One region of the Streptomyces sp. NPDC053750 genome, then DNA from elsewhere that is predicted to be linked to it. Evidence: riboswitches for the same ligand, from Rfam matches in the RefSeq annotation. Region 1 holds a riboswitch; each other region holds the start of a gene.
What was found. Region 1 has a riboswitch for cyclic di-AMP ahead of ACIGO6_RS38130 (peptidoglycan DD-metalloendopeptidase family protein). Riboswitches for the same ligand answer to the same signal wherever they lie in the genome.
Positions count from the first base shown of each region.

Region 2: it holds a riboswitch for cyclic di-AMP, as region 1 does, so the genes downstream of both, ACIGO6_RS10030 (M23 family metallopeptidase) here and ACIGO6_RS38130 (peptidoglycan DD-metalloendopeptidase family protein) in region 1, are expected to answer to the same signal.
Region 3: it holds a riboswitch for cyclic di-AMP, as region 1 does, so the genes downstream of both, ACIGO6_RS21615 (transglycosylase SLT domain-containing protein) here and ACIGO6_RS38130 (peptidoglycan DD-metalloendopeptidase family protein) in region 1, are expected to answer to the same signal.

Region 1 covers NZ_JBITXB010000027.1:16,925-20,189, forward strand. Annotated here, with positions in the region: gene ACIGO6_RS38120 (TetR/AcrR family transcriptional regulator) at 1-33, shown strand, start outside; gene ACIGO6_RS38125 (SGNH/GDSL hydrolase family protein) at 140-925, opposite strand; gene ACIGO6_RS38130 (peptidoglycan DD-metalloendopeptidase family protein) at 1,147-2,094, opposite strand; cyclic di-AMP (ydaO/yuaA leader) riboswitch at 2,099-2,256, opposite strand; gene ACIGO6_RS38135 (tyrosine-protein phosphatase) at 2,679-3,265, shown strand, end outside.
Region 2 covers NZ_JBITXB010000003.1:109,511-112,775, reverse strand. Annotated here, with positions in the region: gene ACIGO6_RS10040 (HPr family phosphocarrier protein) at 110-391, shown strand; gene ACIGO6_RS10035 (GntR family transcriptional regulator) at 509-1,207, opposite strand; gene ACIGO6_RS10030 (M23 family metallopeptidase) at 1,396-2,160, opposite strand; cyclic di-AMP (ydaO/yuaA leader) riboswitch at 2,173-2,337, opposite strand; gene ACIGO6_RS10025 (M16 family metallopeptidase) at 2,530-3,265, opposite strand, start outside.
Region 3 covers NZ_JBITXB010000007.1:211,876-215,140, reverse strand. Annotated here, with positions in the region: gene ACIGO6_RS21620 (polyprenyl synthetase family protein) at 147-1,157, opposite strand; cyclic di-AMP (ydaO/yuaA leader) riboswitch at 1,930-2,085, shown strand; gene ACIGO6_RS21615 (transglycosylase SLT domain-containing protein) at 2,090-2,587, shown strand; gene ACIGO6_RS21610 (HAD family hydrolase) at 2,622-3,265, opposite strand, start outside.

The sequences.
Region 1 (3,265 bases):
CTGGCGCGGGAGGCGTTGACGACGACGCGGTGACGAGCGAACCTGGAAGCGGCACGTCCGTCGCCGCGTCCCCGGTCCCGGCACGCCCGCCCCGGCAAGCGCCGCCCCGTCCGGCCCAGCCCCCCGCCCCACCCCGCCCTCAGGCCACCGCCGAGATCCGCATCTTGATGTCGTCCGGCGACAGCGCACCCTTGGCGGTCACGTGGTCCCCCGACGACTCGCCGCGCAGTCGGCGTCCGATCCACGGCACCAGGTACTCGCGTGCCCAGTGCACGTTGTCCCGCCGCACGTCCAGGGCGCCGCGCTGCGGCAGCGGCGGCCAGGGCTGCTCCGGGTCGGCCGGGACGCGCAGGCCGAGGACCTGGCCCGCGCGCAGCGCCACGCGCGTGTGCCCCTCCGCCGACAGGTGCAGCCGGTCCGCGTCCCACGCCCTGCGGTCCTGGATGCTCCGCAGCGACCACAGGTCGAGCACCGGGCAGCCGTAGCGGTCGGCGACGGCGCGCACATGCCCGTTGTACGTGGCGATCTTGCCGCGCAGATGCTTGAGGACGGGCATCCCGCGGGTGTCGAACCCGGTCGTCACCAGGACGGTGCCGGCCACGGCGGTCAGCGCGGCCACCGCCCGTTCGAACCGCTCGGCCACCTCGTCGGGATCGGTGCCGGGCCGGAGGATGTCGTTGCCGCCCGCACAGAACGAGACCAGGTCCGGTGCGAGTTCGACGGCCCGCGGGACCTGCTCTTGCACGATCTGGTCGAGCAGCCTGCCGCGCACGGCGAGGTTCGTGTACGTGAAGTCGCCCTCGGGGCGCCGGTCCGCGAGCAGTACGGCGAACCGGTCGGCCCAGCCGACGAACGCCCCGTCGGGGCCGGGGTCGCCGACGCCCTCGGTGAAGCTGTCCCCCACCGCCACGTACGACCCGATCACTGCTCTGCTGTCACTCTTCGAATCGTCTGCCACATCGACCCATGATTCACCTTGGAATGTGACCTACGCGACCGTAGGAAGGGGTTGACGGTCGGTGAGAAAAGCCACTCTTAAAGTGTTCGTCAATTCCGGAATACGCCGAAGGCCGGACCCGGGGATCGGGGTCCGGCCTTCGGTGGCACGGAGGCCGCGCCAAGGCGTCCTCAGAGAGATCAGAGAGATCAGAGAGAGACGCCGTGCGCGCGCAGGTACGCGATCGGGTCCACGTCGGAGCCGTAGTCCGGGGTGGTGCGGATCTCGAAGTGCAGGTGCGGACCGGTCACGTTGCCGGTGGCGCCCGAGAGACCGACCTGCTGACCCGCCGTCACGGACTGACCCGCGGAGACGGAGAGCGAGGACAGGTGGGCGTACTGGGCGTAGTGGCCGTCGGCGAGCCGGATGACGACCTGGTTGCCGTACGCGCCGCCCCAGCCGGCGGAGACGACCGTGCCCGCGCCGACGGCCTTGAGCGGGGTGCCGGTCGGGACGACGAAGTCCGTGCCGGTGTGGTAGCCGCTGGACCACATGCTGCCCGACTGGTGGTACGGGGTGCCGACGGTGCCGCCCGGGACGGGAGAGCTGAAGGCGCTGGTGGCCGCGGACTGCGTGCCCGCGTTCGAGGCGGCGGTCTTCGTGGCCGGCGCCGACTTCTGGGCCGGCTCGGACTTCGCCGCGGACGGCTTCTGGGCCTCGGCGGGCTTCTCGGCCGCCGGCTTCTCCGACGGGGCGGAGGGGGCCGACGACTTGGCGGCCTGGCCACCGATCGAGAGCTTCAGCCCGGGGTGGATCAGCGACGGGTCCGAACCGACGACCTCGCGGTTGTCCGAGTAGAGCTTCTTCCAGCCGCCGTCGACATTCTGCTCGTCGGCGATCTTCGAGAGGTAGTCGCCGCTCTTCACGGTGTACGTCGTCGTGCCCGAGTTCTTCTCGGCGCTGTTCCCGGCGGCCTTCTGGGCCTTGGCCGAAATGGACTGCACGGCCTGCTCGGAAACGGAGTGCGCGGGAGCGGCCTGGGCGCCGGCGGCACCCATCAGCGGGAGGGCGAGCGCGGCGCCACCGGTTCCGGCGGCGGCGATGGTGCGGGTGAGGCGCATGGCCTTGGTACGGCGGTGCTTACCCTTCGCGGGCATGGCGAATTCCTCTCCGGCGCCTGCGAGGTGAGCTGTCGGGTGCGGGCTGGAGATGCCCGGCCGCGCCGAGACGCGGCTTAACCCCGAGCCGTTCCGGGAACCGGAACAGGCAGTTCTACCTGTGGGTCCCCCGCTCCTGCCGGGTACGGGTGTGGGTGAGTTCGGGCTCCGGTCGGCGGCAGGATTAGGCGTCCGTCCGGATCGGAGGTGAACGTAAGGGACCCAGATGCGCACGGACAAGCGAGGGGTTCCCTGGACAGGCGTTCCGGTTGATCCTTTACGGGAATTACCGGTCACCCTGCGTGGATTTCCGGAGCGCCGTTTTCTGTAAACGGCCTTGAAAACCGGCTGAATTACGTGAACATGACGGACAACGCACCGTCACGGATATGACGCTGCTCACGCGCCACCCCGCCACTCCCTGGTAATCCAGAGCAAGTTGGAATCAATGCACCAATTCGGACAGAAAGCCCAGATGTGGCGCAGTCGGATGGCCGCTACGCCCTGCCCCGCGGACCGTGCCGTATCGTCGAGTCGCGCCCGTCGTCGAGCAGCGCCGGCGGGGCGGAGTGGGAGGAGCCCCCGTGACGCAGCAGGTCCCGTCGACCGAGCCCGAGCTGGCCGGTGTGCGCAACTTCCGTGACGTGGGCGGACTGCCGACCGTGGACGGGCGGCGGGTACGACAGGGGGTGCTGTTCCGCAGCGGTCACCTGGCGCACGCCACCGCGGAGGACGCCACGTTCCTGTCCTCGCTGGGCCTGCACACGATCTTCGACTTCCGCAACGCGGCCGACCAGAAGCTCGAGGGCCCGGACGTCGAGCTGCCGGGCGTGCGCAATGTGAACCTGCCGCTGAGCGACCCGGCCGACGGCGCCGAGTTCTGGAAGATGGTCCGCGACGGCGACCTCGACCAGCTGCGCGAGATCCTGGCGGACGACAAGGGCGCCCAGCGGATGATCAACTCCTACCGCATGATCATCAAGGAGCGTACGGCGGAGCACTCCCGGGTGCTGCACGCGCTCGCCGAGGACAGCGTCCCGGCCCTGATGCACTGCGCGGCCGGCAAGGACCGCGCGGGTCTGTCGATCGCAGTGACGCTGCTCGCCCTCGGTGTCGAGCGGGATGCGGTCGTCGAGGACTACCTGAAGTCGAACGCCACGCACCGTCGCTA
Region 2 (3,265 bases), on a different contig from region 1:
GGCCGCGGTCCGAAGACCACCACCCCCGGCGGAGTGTGTCCGTCGGGGCATGCTTCACGATGTGGGAAACTGGTCTAGACAACCCTGAACACCTGAAGGGCAGCATCACATGGCTGAGCGCCGCGTCAACGTCGGCTGGGCCGAGGGTCTCCATGCCCGCCCCGCCTCCATCTTCGTCCGAGCCGCCACGGCCACAGGCGTCCCGGTGACGATCGCCAAGGCCGACGGATCCCCCGTCAACGCGGCCTCCATGCTGGCCGTCCTCGGCCTCGGCGCCCAGGGTGGCGAGGAGATCGTCCTCGCCTCCGACGCCGAGGGCGCGGACGCCGCCCTGGAGCGGCTGGCGAAGCTGGTCGCCGAGGGTCTCGAGGAGCTTCCCGAGACCGTCTGACCCACGGCAGCACCGAAAGGCCCGCCCCGAATCATCGGGCGGGCCTTTTCGCTTTCCCTTTTCCGGGCAGCAGAAAATAGCCCCCCAATTACCTCGTCTTTGTATACGGTGCCCGTGTTAATGGCGCAGGCTCGGCATGTTTACAGCACGTTGCGAGTTCCTCACACGCTCCGCCCGCTGTTCGCCGCCGGAGGAGAAGCGCAACCGGTGCGCCGGCATCGACCGCTCGGTGTGCAGAGCCATGAGCGCCCGCGCGCGCTCGGCGTCGCCCCGGGCCACCGCGTCGACGATCGCGCCGTGCTCCGCCCAGCACTCCACCGGCCCGGTCTGCGCGTCCACGGCGTACATCCAGGCGATCTTGTGGCGCAGCTGGGTCAGCAGCGCCGTCAGGGAGGGGCTGCCGGCGGCCTGGGCGAGGGTTTCGTGGAACCAGCCGCCCAGTGAGCGCAGATCCTCGCTACTGCCCTGCCTGGCGCGCTCCTGCCCCAGCCGGACCAGCCCGCGCAGCACCTTGAGGTGGGCCTCGGTGCGGCGCCGGGCGGCCCGGGAGGCGCCGAGGGGCTCCAGGAGGGTGCGCGTCTCGAGCAGGTCGGCGGCCTCCTGTTCGGTCGGCTCCGCGACACACGCGCCCGCGTGCCGCCGGGTCACCACGAAGCCCTCGGCCTCCAGCGTGCGCAGGGCCTCGCGGACGGGGACGCGGGAGACGCCGTAGCGGCGGGCGAGGAGTTCCTCGGTGAGCCGGCTGCCGCGCCCGTGGACGCCTGCGACGATGTCGTCCCGGATCGCCGTGCACACCGAGTGCGCCGGAATACGCATGACCGACCTCCGCCTTAATCCCCGTGAAACGTCGACGATTGACGCGTGTTCAGTGACTCTAGGCCAATGCGGCGGGTATTCCGACGGCAGGGCGGATTTCATGGATATTTTTTGGACAGAGACCGGTCCGAAAACGCGAAAGCCCCGGCTCGGGGAGCCGGGGCTTTCGGTTGCCGTGCCGTCCGTCGTCAGAGGTTCACGCCGTGGGAGCGGAGATAGGCGACGGGGTCCATGTCCGAGCCGTACTCGGGGCTCGTCCGGGCTTCGAAGTGCAGGTGCGGTCCGGTGACGTTGCCGGTGGCGCCGGAGAGGCCGATCTGCTGGCCGGGCTCGACCGACTGGCCCACCGAGACACCCACGGACGACAGGTGGCCGTACTGCGTGTACGTGCCGTCGTGCATCTTGATGACGACCTGGTTGCCGTACGCCCCGCCCCAGCCGGCCTCCACGACGGTGCCGACGCCGACCGCGTGCACGGAGGTGCCGCTGGAGGCGTGGAAGTCGATGCCGGTGTGGCTGCCGGAGGACCACAGGGAGCTGCCGGCCTGGTAGGCGGTGGAGACGTAGGAGGCGGTGATCGGCGACACGAAGGTGTTGAGGCGCTTGCGCTCCGCCTCGCGGGCGGCGCGCTCCTTGGCCTCGCGCGCCTCCTTGGCCGCCTCGGCCGCCCGCTCGCGCGCGGCCTCCATGGCCGCCTCACGGGCGGCGGCGTCCAGGGCGGCCTGCTTCTGCGCGGTGGCCTGGGCGTCGATCTCGTCGGCAACGGAGTCGCCGATGGTGATGACCGGGGTGAGTCCGCTCTGCTCGACCTCGGGCTCGGCGGCGAGCGCCGGAGCGGCGAGGGTGCCGACGACGCCGGTGGTGGCGAGGGCCGCGACACCCGCCGCGCGGGCGGTGGTGCGGTGCATCCGGCTGGGACGGCGGTGCTTCCCGGTGGCGCGCGTGAACGCCATGTAGAGGCTGGTCCTTTCCTTCCCTCTCGCCTACCGGGTTAGCTGACGGGTTCGGAGCAGGAAGGTCTCCTACGGACCCCCTCGCTGCACGCGCGGGCGTCCGATTCACCCCAGGGACTGCGATGGGTCCCCGGCTCCCCTGGCTCGCGCCGTACGGGGACTCGGCGATGACTGTCCGGTGCCGCGGGTGCGGCGCACTGCCTGACGAACAGCCCGGACGACGTTAAGCGCGGCCTTCTTCAATCCTCAAACGCAACCGGCTTTTTGTAGCGCATGCCACAGGGCAGACAGGCAACCTCTCCCTCAATTCGGACAAAAGGCGGCCCTGGTGACACATCCGTCACCAGGGCCGCCACGCGCGCGTGTCCCCTACTCGGCGGCCACGACGGTGACTTCGCCGATGCCGAGGGCCTCGACCGGCTCCTTGATCTGCGCCGCGTCGCCGACGAGGATCGTCACCAGCCGGTCCACCGGGAAGGCGTTCACGACCGCCGCCGTGGCCTCCACCGTGCCGGTGGCGGCGAGTTGACGGTAGAGCGTGGCCTGGTAGTCGTCGGGCAGGTGCTGCTCGACCTGGTCGGCCAGCGTGCTCGCCACGGCCGCCGCGGTCTCGTACTTCAGCGGCGCCACACCGACCAGGTTCTGCACGGCGACGTCGCGCTCGGCGTCGGTGAGACCACCCTCCGCGAGCGTGCGCAGCACGGTCCACAGGTCCTGCAGGGCGGGGCCGGTGTTGGGGGTGTCGACGGAGCCGCTGATGGCGAGCATGGCCGCGCCCGTGCCGTCGGGGGCGGACCGCAGCACCTGGCCGAACGCCCGTACGCCGTAGGTGTATCCCTTCTCCTCGCGCAGGACACGGTCCAGGCGGGAGGTGAGGGTGCCGCCCAGGCAGTAGGTGCCGAGGACCTGCGCGGGCCACACGCGGTCGTGCCGGTCGGAGCCGGTGCGGCCGATCAGCAGCTGCGTCTGGACGGCGCCGGGGCGGTCCACGATGACGACCCGGCCCCTGTCGTCGGCGGTCACCGGGGGCACGGGGCGCGGCTCGGCGGCCGAGCCGGTCCACGCGCCCAGCGTGTCGCCGAGCAGCGCGTCGAGGTCGATGCCG
Region 3 (3,265 bases), on a different contig from region 1:
GACCCCGGGCTCAACTCCACGTACTCCTGCGGGATGACACGGAGGGGCGGCGGCTCCCCCGGCCCGTAGGGGTGGGGTACGCCGCCCGGCACGGGGAGGGGCTCGCGCTCAGCCGGTCCGCACGCACCCCGGGGAGGGGCTCGCGCTCAGCCGGCCCGGTGCACCACGGCGTCGCAGAGCTCCACCAGCGCGGCCTTCGCCTCGCACTCCCTGAGCGGGGCCAGCGCCGCCCGGGCGTCCTTGGCGTACCGGACGGTGTCCTTGCGCGCCTGCTCCAGCGCGGGGTGGGCGCGCAGCAGGCGCAGCGCCTCGGCGTGCCGGGCGTCGTCGCTCAGGTCGGCGTCCAGCAGCTCGCACAGGGCGAGGTCCTCGGCGAGCCCCAGCCGGGCCGCCCGCTCGCGCAGCCGCAGCACCGGGAGGGTCGCGATGCCCTCGCGCAGGTCGGTCCCGGGCGTCTTGCCCGACTCGTGGGAGTCGGAGGCGATGTCCAGGACGTCGTCCGCGAGCTGGAAGGCGACGCCGAGGCGCTCGCCGTACTGGGTCAGGACGTCGACGACCGTCTCGTCGGCGCCGGACATCATCGCGCCGAACCGGCAGGAGACCGCCACCAGCGATCCCGTCTTGCCGCCCAGCACATCCAGGTAGTGGTCGACCGGGTCCCGGCCGTCCTGCGGTCCCGCGGTCTCCAGGATCTGACCGGTGACCAGCCGCTCGAACGCGAGGGCCTGCACGCGGACCGCCTCGGGGCCGAGGTCGGCGAGGATCTGGGAGGCGCGGGCGAAGAGGAAGTCGCCGGTGAGGACCGCGACCGAGTTGCCCCAGCGCGTGTTCGCGCTGGGCACACCGCGCCGCACGGCGGCCTCGTCCATCACGTCGTCGTGGTACAGCGTGGCGAGGTGGGTCAGCTCCACGACCACGGCCGAGGGCACGATCCCGGGGGCGTAGGGGTCGCCGAACTGGGACGCGAGCATCACCAGCAGCGGCCGGAATCGTTTCCCGCCGGCCCGGACCAGGTGCTGGGCGGCCTCCGTGATGAAGGGCACCTCACTCTTGGTTGCCTCAAGCAACCCTTCCTCGACAGCCACCAATCCGGCCTGGACATCGGCTTCCAGAGCCTGGTCCCGCACGCTCAGCCCGAACGGCCCGACGACGGTCACGAGGGATCTCCTGTCTGCTGGTGTCTACTGGCGATTACCCGGCTTGTCGATAGGTCGCTGCCACCACTCGTGTCAGCGTATCCGGTCATGTTTCGATCACCGCTAGCGCCCACCGTTACAGGCCGGTCGGTATCGGATCATGCGCGGCAAGTTTTTGATCAGCCGATATGAGCACATATTGATCGACACGGCCCGCGAGGTGCGGCACGGAACACGGTTGGCCGGAAGTCGCCGCCGAAGATCCCACCACCACTCCGGGCGACCCGCACACCCGGAACGTCACCCGCTCGGCGCACGCCCCTCTCCCCCCTCCCCTTCCACACGGACCTCCCCCTCTCCCGCTCCCGAACAGATGCCCGTTCAGCGTGCGAGAACACCGACAGGGCCCGGGCCGATCGCGGGGCGCACGGGACGACCGCCCCCGCCCGACCGCCGGCCGACACCGAAGCGCACGCCACCGACAGCCGGTTGACGACGAGTTGGGCGTAATGCCCGATTTGCCGCTCTCCTCGAGGCCCGTGAGTTGGCTCACGCCACACCCCCCGCGGGCAACCTTGCCGCACGCTGCGCCCTCCCTTTGCCTTCCCTTTGCCCCGTAGGCCAGTTGAGGCTTGGCAACCGCAAAGGATCAAGCACCCCAAACGCCTCAGATCAAGGTCAACATGCGCGTTGGGTGATTCCTGCACTTGTTTCGGACATCTGCTCTCGCATACGTTCCCGGCCTGTCGGGCGGACGCCGAGTCCTGCCACCGCCCGAACGCACAGTCATCCACCAACACACTCGCCGGCAGGAGCGGGGGACCCAGGTAAGTCGCCGCACCGGTCACCACCGGAGCGGCTCGGGGTGAAGCCGTACCCGTCAGGGCACGGCCGGGCACCTCCCCGCCCGAACCCGACAGCTCACCTCGCAGGCGTCAGGAGAGGGATTCAGCATGTCTGCCAACGGTCAGAACCGTCACGCCCGGACCGCCCGTATCGCTCGCAAGCTCGCCCTGGCCGGCACCGGCGCCGCCGTCCTCGCCCTGCCGCTCGTCGGTGCCACCGGCGCCTCCGCGGCCACCCCGGCCGCCGCCGCCACCACGACCGCCACCACGGCGGCGACGGCGTATTCGAACAACCTCGACGGCTGGATCCGCGAGTCGCTGGACATCATGGCCCAGCACGGCATCCCCGGCTCCTACGAGGGCATCCACCGCAACATCATGCGCGAGTCGTCCGGCAACCCGCTGGCCGTCAACAACTGGGACATCAACGCCGTCAACGGCACCCCGTCCAAGGGCCTGCTCCAGGTGATCGACCCGACCTTCCGGGCGTACCACGTGCCCGGCACCTCCTGGGACCCGTTCGACCCGGTCGCCAACATCACCGCCGCCTGCAACTACGCGGCCGACCGGTACGGCTCCATGGACAACGTCTTCGGCGCGTACTGAGCCGTACCGCCCGGGACGTACCAACCGGGACGGACTAAGAGGTACCGAAGATTCGCTCGAGGACGACGGCCACGCCGTCGTCCTCGTTCGTCGTGGTGACCTCGTCGGCCACCGCCTTGAGTTCGGGGTGGGCGCCGGCCATCGCGACGCCGCGGGCCGCCCAGTGGAACATGGGGATGTCGTTGGGCATGTCCCCGAAGGCGATCGTCCGGCGCCGGGACAGGCCCAGGTGCTCGGCTGCCAGCGCCAGGCCGGTCGCCTTGGTGATGCCGCACGGCTGGAGCTCCACCGTGCCCGGCCCCGACATCGTGACCGTCGCGAGGGAGCCGACCACCGTGCGCGCCGTCGCCGCCAACTCGTCGTCGGACAGGTCGGGATGGCGCAGCAGCACCTTGCTGATCGGCGCGTCCCACAGCTCGTCGCGCCGCTCGACCCGCACCGCCGGCAGCGTCGGGTGGGGCATCAGGTACCCCGGCTCGATGAGCGTGAGGCCGTCGACGCCGTCCTGGTCGACCGCGGCGTACACCTGCCCCACCTCGGCCTCGATCTTGCCGAGCGCGGTCTCGGCCAGCTCCCGGTCCAGGGTGACCGACCACAGCATCCGGTGCGCACCGGCGTCGTACACCTGCGCGCCCTGTCCGCACACCGCGAGCCCCGTGCAGCCGAGGCGGTCCAGCA